Regions from separate parts of the Aquamicrobium sp. genome, predicted to be linked through region 1. Evidence: predicted binding sites of a transcription regulator. Region 1 holds the regulator's gene; the other holds the start of a gene.
The links. Region 1 encodes PhoB, which activates phosphate uptake and scavenging genes when phosphate is short. Its sites were predicted from a motif close to TGTCATNNANCTGTCAT; they were not measured.
Positions count from the first base shown of each region.

Region 2: the regulator PhoB is predicted to act here: its motif matches at 3,499-3,515, upstream of M9945_RS01570 (UDP-2,3-diacylglucosamine diphosphatase).

Region 1 covers NZ_JAMLIE010000003.1:342,385-347,682, reverse strand. The annotation lists gene ftsH (ATP-dependent zinc metalloprotease FtsH) at 1-41, opposite strand, end outside; gene tilS (tRNA lysidine(34) synthetase TilS) at 185-1,546, opposite strand; gene ybgF (tol-pal system protein YbgF) at 1,576-2,520, opposite strand; gene phoB (phosphate regulon transcriptional regulator PhoB) at 2,706-3,395, opposite strand; gene phoU (phosphate signaling complex protein PhoU) at 3,418-4,125, opposite strand; gene pstB (phosphate ABC transporter ATP-binding protein PstB) at 4,137-4,898, opposite strand; gene pstA (phosphate ABC transporter permease PstA) at 5,012-5,298, opposite strand, start outside.
Region 2 covers NZ_JAMLIE010000001.1:308,386-313,683, reverse strand. The annotation lists gene M9945_RS01585 (class I SAM-dependent methyltransferase) at 1-354, opposite strand, end outside; gene M9945_RS01580 (DUF3419 family protein) at 360-1,604, opposite strand; gene M9945_RS01575 (glycosyltransferase family 4 protein) at 1,601-2,629, opposite strand; gene M9945_RS01570 (UDP-2,3-diacylglucosamine diphosphatase) at 2,637-3,461, opposite strand; gene M9945_RS01565 (peroxiredoxin) at 3,597-4,256, opposite strand; gene M9945_RS01560 (alpha/beta hydrolase) at 4,505-5,298, opposite strand, start outside.

The sequences.
Region 1 (5,298 bases):
ATGATCGCCCAGAGCGCGAGGTTTCGGTAGTTCGGATTCATCGTGTTTCCCGTTGGCGCCCGGGGGAATTCTGTCCTTGCCGGGGCGCGGCTTTCCGAATGTGCGAGGTGCGGTCCCTAACATAGGCAGCCCATGGGGTCTTGCCAAGCGCGGCCGCCTTTTTCAGTTAAGCGTCGATGCCGATCTATCCGGGACCAATGTGTTCCGGCCAAGGCGGCGAGGGCAGGGCCGGCGCGCCGGCAAGGCGTTGAAGCGCGGCGGCCAGCGGCCGGTCGAAACCCGTCAGGAAGCGCGCGAAAGGCGCCGCAGTGGGCGAGGCCGGGACGCTGTCGCCGGCGGCGGCCGGGGCGAGGAGCGGCCCGATCAGAGTTCTGCCGGAGTAAAGCGCCGGCTCCGCCGCCCATGCGGCGCGGACGAGCGCAGGCGGGACCCCGGCTTGCGTTTCCGCCGGAAACCGTGCCGCGCCGTCGTGGCCGAGCGGGCCGATATGCAGATCGTGCGCGCCCGGTGCGGCGGTTGCGCGCAGCCTGCCGTCCCACAGGACCGGCCCGGCGCCGAGCGGCACGAAGGGCAGGTTGCGCGCCTCGCGGCGCAGGAAGACGCCGGCGCGGCGCGTATCGACGGCGGCGCGCGACAAAGTGGCCCGCATCGGCGCGCCGTCGGCCAGCCGGCGCAGAAGGGTTTCGACGCGCGCGCGGTCGGGCAGGCGGGGCGTGCCGCCGGCAGTGGCCAGCAAGGCGCGCAGCGCGAGGATCGCCGCTTCGCGCGCGTCGTCGTCGTCATCGGCGAAGGCGGGATCGAGCCGCAGCAGCCCCGGCGCCGGGCGGCTGGCGAAGCGCCCGATCCATGCCGCCGCGCGCTCGGCCAGCGCCTGCCGGGCAAGGGCCTGCCGGCGGGCCTCCGCGCCCAGCGTTTCGACCTCGGCATGGGCGAGCGCCTTGCGCACCCGGACCCGCTCATAGGCGGGATTGTCGTTGGAGGGGTCGTCGATCCATTCGACGCCGCGCCGGCCAAGCCAGTCGCGCAGTGCCTGCCGGCGAGTCCTCAGCAGCGGCCGGGCGATCCAGACACGGCCGTCGAAAAGCGTCGCCCGCGCCATGCCGGCCAGCCCTGCACCCACCTGGCCCGCGCCTTCTGCCCGCGCCGCGCGCATCGCGAGCGTCTCGGCCTGATCGTCGAGCGTGTGGCCGGCGAGGATAGTGGATGCGCCGGCGCGTTGCGCGGCATCGGCGAGGAGCCGGTAGCGCGCCTCGCGCGCGGCGGCGGCGAGGCCGGTTTCCGGCTTGTCGCCCTGCCAGACCACCGTCTCGTGGGCGATGCCGCGCTGGCGGCAGAAGGCGGCGACCCATGCCGCCTCGGCGGCGGATTCGGGGCGCAGGCCGTGATCGACGGTGACGGCGGTCAGCCGCAGCGCCGGGCGATGGCGGCGGACGAAGTCGTGGCCAAGGAGGAGGAGCGCCAGCGAATCGCTGCCGCCGGAAACGGCGACGGCCAGCACGGCGCCGGCGTCCAGATCGCGAAAAAGGGAAAGCGGGTCGAGGTCCACCGCGGTCGTCCCGGGACCCCCGTCTAGCGTCAGCAGGAGGCCGCGGCCTGTTCCTGCTTCACGCGCTCGGTGAGCGCGGCGCTGGCCTGCGGGTAGCGCTGCAGGACTTCGGTGAAGGTGGCGCAGGCGACGTCGCGCTGGTTCATGGCGACGAGCGAGACGCCGAGCTTGAACAGCGTGTCGGGCGCCTTGCGCGCCTGCGGGAAGTCGCGGCTGGCCGCGAGGAAGATCTCGGCCGCCTCGCGCGGCTTCTGCTGGGCGAGCAGCGATTCGCCGAGCCAGAAATGCGCGTCCGCCGCATGCTCGCTGTCGGGAAAGCGCGCGATCAGGTCGCGGAAGCCGGCCTCGGCCGTGCCGTAGTCGCCCGACAGGACGAATTCGTAGGCGTTGCGGTAGAGCTCGTCATCGTCGTCACCGCGCGGCGGCAGCGCCGCGACCGTGGTTCCGTCCTGCGCCGGCGCGGCCTGCGTCTGTCCCACCGGAACCTGCCCGGCAGGGGGTTGGCCAACGGGGGGCTGCTCGGCCGGCATGGCGACGCGCGGCGATCCGTCGGCGTCGAAGGTGATGCTGCCGAGATTGCGCGGCGGCTCGCCGCGCACCTGCGCGCCGCCGCCGGTCACGGCTTCTTCGGCGGCATAGAACTCGTCGTCGCCGCTTCCCGTCGGCGGGGGTGCGTTGGCGGCAGGCGGCGGGGTGGTCGCGGCATGGTCGCGCGGGCGCTGTGCGCCCGACGCATCCGAGCGGCGTTCCTCCAGTTCCTGGAAGCGCAGCTCGTTGTCCTCCTGCATGCGGCGAAGCTGGTCCTGCATCTGGAGGAGCTGGAAGTTCAGCTCCTCGACGAGGCCGTTCAGCTGGCGCACCTGCTCCTCGAGCTGGGCGACGCGCGGATCGGTGGCCTGCGCGCGCGCGGCCGTGCCGGCGGCGAGCGCAAGCGGCAAGGCGAGGGCGCCGATCAGCAGAAAACGCAAAAACATGTCTGGTCTCTTCATCGGGTTGCCTGTGGTTGGTCCGCGATCCTCTCCGATCGCGGTTCGCGGGCATCCTTTTATCAGCACAGCCGAGTTCGGCCAAATTGTGATTGACGCCGCGCGGCATGGAAACGCGGCGTCGATACGGTGCCGGAACGATGGGGGCGGAACGATCGGACCTGCCGGCGCGCTCAGATCTCGCGGATGGCGTAGCCGGCGCCGCGGATGGTGCGGATCACGTCGGGCAGGCCGTCGAGATTGACCGCCTTGCGCAGCCGCCCGACATGGACGTCGACGGTGCGCTCGTCGATATAGAGCGTCTCGCCCCAGACATTGTCGAGAAGCTGCCCGCGCGAGAAGACGCGGCCGGGATGCTGCATCAGGAACTCGAGCAGGCGGAACTCGGTGGGGCCGAGCTTCAGTTCCGCCTCGCCGCGATGGACGCGGTGCGTCTCGCGATCGAGGACGAGGTCGTCGACCTTGAGCACCGAGGACAGCACCTCGGGCTTGGCGCGGCGCAGCAGCGCGCGCACCCGCGCGACGAATTCGGGCATCGAGAACGGCTTGACGAGATAGTCGTCCGCCCCGGTCGTCAGACCGCGCACGCGGTCGGTCTCCTCGCCGCGGGCGGTGAGCATGATGATCGGCAGCCGCTCGGTCTCGGCGCGCAGGCGCAGGCGGCGGCACAGTTCGATGCCGGAGACGGCCGGCACCATCCAGTCGAGCACGAGAAGGTCCGGCACGGTCTCGCGCAGGCGCATCTCGGCCTCGTCGCCGCGCGTCACCACCTCGACCTGGTATCCCTCGGCTTCCATATTGTAGCACAGGAGGACGCCGAGCGGCTCCTCGTCCTCCACCACCATGATTTTCGGAGCGATCATGTCCTGCTTCCTGCGGGGCCCGTCACTTCGGCCGTACCGCCATCACCGTCTCGTCTGCTTTCGGCCTGTTCAGCGGCAGCTGGTGGCCGGTCAGCACATAATAGGCGTTTTCGGCGATGTTCGTCACATGATCGCCGATGCGCTCGAGGTTCTTGGCACAGAACAGCAGATGCGTGCAGGCGGTGATGTTGCGCGGGTCCTCCATCATGTAGGTCAGGAGCTCGCGGAACACGGCCGTGTACTGGACGTCGATCTTCTCGTCCTCGTCGCGCAGCCGGGCAAGGCCCTCGTGGTCGCGTGCCTCGTAGCGGGCGATGGCGCGGTCGATCTGGGCGATCACGGCCTGCGCCATGGTTTCGATCGAGTGCGAGAGCTCGCGCGGGGTGGCGTTCTCGCCGACGGCGCCGACGCGCTTGGCGATGTTCTTGGCGAGGTCGCCGATGCGCTCGAGATCGGCGGCCATGCGGATCGCGCCGACGACCGAGCGCAGATCCTGCGCCACGGGCTGGCGCTTGGCGATCAGCGTGATGGCGCGGTCGTCCAGCTCGCGCTGGCGCGCGTCCATCACCGCGTCGTCGGAGATGACGCGCTGCGCCAGCGCCGTGTCGGACGTGACCAGCGAGCGGGCGGACGCCGCGACCATCGCGTCGGCCAGATCGCCCATGTCGTGGATCAGCCGGTCGATGGCGTCGAGGTCCTCGTCGAAGGATGTGACGGTGTGCTGCCCCATGGTCGTGCCTCCTAGCCGAAGCGGCCGGTGATGTAGTCTTGCGTCCGCTTTTCCAGCGGGCCGGTGAAGATCATGTCGGTCGGGCCTTCCTCGACGAGATTGCCGAGATGGAAGAAGGCGGTGCGCTGCGATACGCGCGCGGCCTGCTGCATGGAGTGGGTGACGATGACGATGGTGAAGTTCTGCTTCAGTTCGTCGATCAGCTCCTCGATGCGGGCTGTGGCGATGGGGTCGAGCGCCGAGCACGGCTCGTCCATCAGGATCACCTCCGGCGAGACGGCGATGGCGCGGGCGATGCACAGGCGCTGCTGCTGGCCGCCGGAAAGGCCGGTGCCCGGCTCGTTCAGCCGGTCCTTGACCTCGTTCCACAGGCCGGCCTTCTGGAGGCTCGACTCGACGATGGCGTCGAGGTCGGCGCGGGCGCGGGCGAGGCCGTGGATGCGCGGGCCGTAGGAGACGTTCTCGTAGATCGATTTGGGGAACGGGTTCGCCTTCTGGAACACCATGCCGACGCGGGCGCGCAGCTCCACGGGGTCGAGCGCCGGGTCGGCGATGTCGGAGCCGTCGAGGCGGATCGTGCCGGTGACGCGGCAGCCCTCGATGGTGTCGTTCATGCGGTTGAGGCAGCGCAGGAAGGTCGACTTGCCGCAGCCCGAGGGGCCGATGAAGGCGGTGACGGCCTTTTCCGGGATGTCGATCGACACGTCGAACAGCGCCTGCTTCGGGCCGTAGAAGACGCCGACCTCGCGGGCGGTGATGCGGGCCGGGCGCATGTCTGCGTCGGGCGTGCGGATGGTGGACGACTTCATGGTGTAGAGGTCCGATTGAGGGACGATCTTCTCGGCCGGCATGTGCATGGCGATAGCCTCCGTTCCGGTGTTCGTGGTCATGCGCGCTTCTCCAGCCGCGTGCGCAGGAAGATGGCGATGGCGTTCAGCGTCAGCATCAGGCCGAGCAGGACGATGATCGCCGCCGAGGTGCGCGCCTCGAAGAAGTTGCGGTTCTCGTTGCCCTGCCACAGATAGATCTGCACCGGCAGGGCGGTGGACTGGTCGAGCGGCGTGCCCGGCACCTGGGCGACGAAGGCGTTCATCCCGATGAGCAGCAGCGGCGCAGTCTCGCCCAGCGCCTGGGCGACGCCGATGATGGTCGCGGTCAGGATGCCGGGATAGG
Region 2 (5,298 bases), on a different contig from region 1:
CTCGCGGCCGAAGGTCGTGGCCGGGTCGAAGCCGGCGGCGTCGGCGAGCGCGAGCCGCACCCGGCCGCGCAGGCCGTTCCGCTCCACCGCCGCGCCGGCGGCCGTCAGCATCTCGCGCGAGATGTCGATGCCGTGGAGCGCCACGCCGGGATAGAGCCGCGCGGCGCGGACGAGGTTGCGCCCGGTGCCGCAGCCGATCTCCAGCATCGCGCCGCCCGGCGGCGGGGCGAGCCCGGCGATCATCGGGTCGCGGGCGAGCAGGTAGTATTTGCGCGTCAGGTCGTAGAAGCCGAAGCGGCGCTGCCAGCGATAGACCCTGTCCATCAGCGCGCCGTGATCGAGGGTGCGGTCCATCGCGCTCATTCCTTCAGGACGTGGAGGTGGAACCCGCCATAGATCGAGGAGCGATCGCGCCGGTGGAGGGCGCGCGACTGCGCCTCGCGATAATCCCAACGGTCGAGGAGCCCGGCCTCGACGCGGCCCGGCAGCAGGTTCCGCTCGGCCGCGGTGCGGAAGACGACGCGCGCGCCGGGGGCGGCGGTGCGGGTGATCTCGCGCCACAGCGCGCCAAGCTGCGCGTCGGTCATCCAGTCCTGCGCGTCGAGGAGGACGAAGCGGTCGACCGAGGCCGCCGGCTTGGCCGCCAGAAGCTCGGTGACGGAGACGTTCTCGACCGACATGCGCCCGGCGCGGGCGCGCACGGTCTCATAATTGCCGCGCAGCAGATAGGGCGGCAGCGGCGCGTCGTGCCGGTCGCCATAGGTGCGGCCGAAGGCCTGCCAGGCGAAATAGTTCTCCGAGAACGGGAAATCGCAGGCCAGCCGCTCCAGCCGCTGGCGCAGCAAGCCGGCCATGCCGCCGCTTCCATGCCCGGCCAGCGCCTCGTATTGCTGGGGCGGGATGCCGAGGCCGAACAGCGACGACTTGCGGCCCGCCACCCAGCGCACCAGCCGCTTGTCGAACAGCGGCGCTATGGTCTCGTCGAACAGGCGGCGCTGCTCCTCCAGCGTCCGCGCCTGAAGCAGCCGGCGCGGGTCGATGCCGTAGAGGCGCGCCAGGAGATGGCCCCAGCCGATGAAGTGGCCGAGCAGGCCGTGGCGGTAGAGCCGGCGGTGGAACATCGAGATGCGCCGGCGGCCGGAAAGGCCGCGCCCGTCCCAGTAGGCGCGCGTCGCCGGATCGAGCACCGGGCGGATGAAGCGCCGGTAGGCGTCGCCGTTCGCCGGATCGTCGGCCCGGCCGTAGAAGCGGTAGAACGCGTCGTAGTCCGGCAGGGCGGCGAGCGCGGCGAGCTTGAGCCGGTTGAAGGCGACATGGGCGGGGTTGAGGTCGACCGCCTCGATCCGGGCCGGGTCGGCGGTCAGGTAGGACAACGCGTTGCAGCCACCCGAGGCGATGGTGACGACGCGGTCGCCCGGGCCGATCTCCAGCGCCTCGATGTCGATCTCGGGGTCCTCCCAGATCTGGGTGTAGACCAGCTTGCGGAACAGGCTGGCGAAGACGTATTCGCCGAGCCCGGACGGCGACAGCAGCGGATTGCGCCGCACTGCGCGATGCAGGCGCTCGACCGGATCGGAGGCGGGAAGGGCGGCCTGTTCGGTCATCGCAGCTCCAATGCGCCCCGGGTGGGGAAGCTGTAGTCGGCGAACTGCCGGGCGCTGCTGTACCAGTCGAAGGCGAGCGCCCGCTCGCGCGCCGCGGCACGGGGGATGTCGAGGCAAGCCAGCGCCGCCTGCCGCAGGTCGTCCGACAGCGCGCCGCAGCGGCCATGAATACAGGGGGGACCGATGATGTCGAGCGGGCCGGTGACCGGGAAGGCGGCGACGGGGCAGCCGCTCGCCAGCGCCTCGAGGATGACGTTGCCGAAGGTGTCGGTGCGGCTGGGAAAGACGAAGACGTCGGCCGAGGCGTAGATGCGCGCCAGCGCCTCGCCCTTGCGCACGCCGAGGAAGCGCACGTCGGGATAACGCGCCTCGAGCCGGGCGCGCTCCGGCCCGTCGCCGACCACCACCTTGGTTCCGGGCAGGTCGAGGTCGAGGAAGGCGGGCAGGTTCTTCTCCACCGCCACGCGCCCGACATTGAGGAAGACCGGGCGCGGCAGGCCGAGATCGCCCCTCAAGGACGGATCGAACAGCTCGGTGTCCACCCCGCGCGACCACAGCCTGATGTTGGTGAAGCCGCGCGCCGACAGCTCCCGGCCGAGCGAGGGCGTCGCGACCAGCATCGCCCGTCCGGCATTGTGGAAGCGCCGCAGCCAGCCGTAGCTCCAGCTTTCGGGGATGGGCAGGCGGGCGCGCAGGAACTCGGGGAAGCGGGTGTGGTAGCTGGTGGTGAACGCCCAGCCGCGCGCCAGGCAGATGCGGCGCACCAGCACGCCCAGCGGCCCCTCGGTGGCGATGTGGATGCGCTCGGGCGCCATCTCCTCCATCCGCCGCGAGACCATGGCGCGGGTGGCCAGCGTCAGCCTTATCTCGGGATAGCTCGGCATGGGCAGGGTGCGGAAGCCCTCGGGCGTCAGGAACTCGGCCTTCACCCCGAGGCGGGCGAGCGTCGCCGCCAGCGTCTCCAGCGTGTGCACCACGCCGTTGACTTGCGGCCGCCAGGCATCGGTGACGATCAGGATGCGCATGGCGCGCTCACGCGGCCCGCCGCCACGGCAGCGTGCGCGGCGCGGGCGGGCGGCTGCCGTTCAGGACGTCGCTGAAGGCCGGCCAGTGGACGATCTCCATCCGGCCGTCGTGATGCTCGACGACGGCGGTGCAGCTTTCCACCCAGTCGCCGGTGTTGATGTAGGTGAAGCCGTCGAAGTCGCGCATCGCCGCCGAATGGATGTGGCCGCAGATGACGCCGTCGACGCCGTGGCGGCGCGCCTCGGCCGCCAGCGTCTCCTCGAAGCGGCCGATGAAGTTGACCGCGTTCTTGACCCGCGCCTTTGCCCAGGCCGACAGCGACCAGTAGGTGAAGCCCAGCCTGCGCCGCACGATGTTGATGCGCGTCGACAGCGCCAGCGCGATCTCGTAGGCCCAGTCGCCGAGGAAGGCGAGCCACTTGGCATGGCGGATCACCATGTCGAAGATGTCGCCGTGGATCACCAGATAGCGCCGGCCGTCGGCGGCCTCGTGGATCGCGGTCTCGGCGATCTCGATTCCGCCGAAGGACAGGCCGCAGAACTCGCGCAGGAACTCGTCGTGGTTGCCGGGCACGTAGACGATGCGCGCGCCCTTGCGCACCTTGCGCAGCAGCTTCTGGACGACGTCGTTATGCGACTGGGGCCAGTACCAGGCGGAGCGCAGCCGCCAGCCGTCGATGACGTCGCCGACGAGATAGAGCGTCTCGGCGTCGTGCTTCTTCAGGAACTCGAGCAGGGCCTCGGCCTGCGCGCCCTTGGTGCCGAGATGCATGTCGGAGATGAACAGGCTTCGGTAGCGGGATGCCTGTCCGGCTTCGTGGGAATCGCTCATGTGGCTCTGTGTCATGAGCGTCTTTCACCAGCCTGCCGTGACACGCTGATGACACGGCATGGCCGGGCGAAGACACGGAAAGGACGGCGGAATCCCGTTTCCGCCGTCCCCTGTCCGTCGATCCGTTAGCCGGCTTTACGCGGTAGGCTGCTTCGTCTTGCGCAGATAGGGCAGGATCGTGTCGTACGAGCCGAAGCGCTTGATCGCGTCCTCGTTGGAGACCGCGGCGGTGATGATGACGTCTTCGCCCTGCTTCCAGTTGGCCGGGGTCGCCACCTGATGCTTCGCGGTGAGCTGGATCGAATCGATGGCGCGCAGGATCTCGTCGAAGTTGCGGCCCGTGGTCATCGGATAGGTCAGGACCAGCTTGATCTTCTTGTCCGGGCCGATGACGTAGACCGAGCGCACGGTGGCGTTGTCGGCCGGGGTGCGGCCTTCCGACGATTCGCCCGCCTCGGCCGGCAGCATGTCGTAGAGCTTGGCCACCTTGAGGTCGCGGTCGCCGATCAGCGGGTAGTCGACGTCGAAGCCGGTCGCGGTGCGGATGTCGGCCTTCCAGCGGTCGTGATCGGTGACCGGATCGACCGAGATGCCGATCAGCTTGACGTTGCGCTTTTCGAACTCGCCGGCAAGGCCGGCCATGGTGCCGAGCTCGGTGGTGCAGACCGGGGTGAAGTTCTTCGGATGCGAGACGAGGACGCCCCAGCTGTCGCCCAGCCAGTCGTGGAAATGGACCGTGCCATGCGTGGTCTCGGCGGTGAAATCGGGAGCGGTGTCGTTGATGCGCAGACCCATGGTCGTCTCCTTGGTCTCCGGTGGTTGTCTTTCCTCAAGAGATAGGGCGCGGCAGGGACGGCAACGAGGTTCAGGAACCTGTCTTGCGGCCAATTCATGGAAAATCGTTTCCTTCGAACGCGGCTTTGGAGGAAATTGTTCCTTTTCTCTCCTTCAGCTGCCCGGATGCGCAAAAATCTGACGCTTGAAGCGCCGTTATCCGGAACATCATTCCTTGAAATGGCCCCTTACGGCGACAGGGGAGGAAATCATTCCCCGTCGAGGGTCCGCTTCCTTCCGTCCATCGCCGCGTAGTGCGCCTTGAGGGCGGCGAGGGCCGGCGCGCTCCAGCCGTCCGGCCGTGTCACCTCGACCCACGGCTCGATATGGTGCTCCGGCGCGTAAACGTGGCCGTAGCCCATGGGCGTCGTCGTCGCCAGCGCCATGTCGAGGCCGAGCTGGAGCAGGGTGACAATCGGGAACCAGCGCAGCGCGCCGGAGACGTCCGGGCCGCGGTCGCGCTCCATCCACGGCGGGACGCGCCAGAACGCGTCGGGCCGAAAGAAGGTGACGGGATCGCTGGCATACTGCAGGAACACGATCCTGAGCGGCCCCCATTCGCTGGCGCGGTCGGCGAGGCCGTCCTGGTTGGCGAAGCGGATGACCGAGCCGTCGCGGAAGTGCGGCAGCCAGGCGGGCGAGCCGGGCAGCCGCCCCAGCGTCGCGTTGCGCCACGTGCGGGCCGAGAACGGCGCCCCGACCCAGAGCGCGCCGTGGAACGGATCGCCGAGCACGTCGTAGAGGTCGGCCGAGAGATCGGAATTGAGCGCGCCGAGGCTCAGGCCGTAGAGGTAGAGGCGCGGCCGCGCGCGCTCCGGCATCGCCGTCCAGTGGTCGTAGACGGCGCGGAACAGCGCCCGCGCCGCCTCCGAGCCGTAGGCAGGCTCGAACAGCAGCGACAGCCAGCTCGTCAGGTAGGAATATTGCAGGCCGACGGTGGCGACGTCGCCCCGGTGCAGCACCTCCAGCGGCTCGATGGCGGCGGTGTCGATCCAGCCGGTGC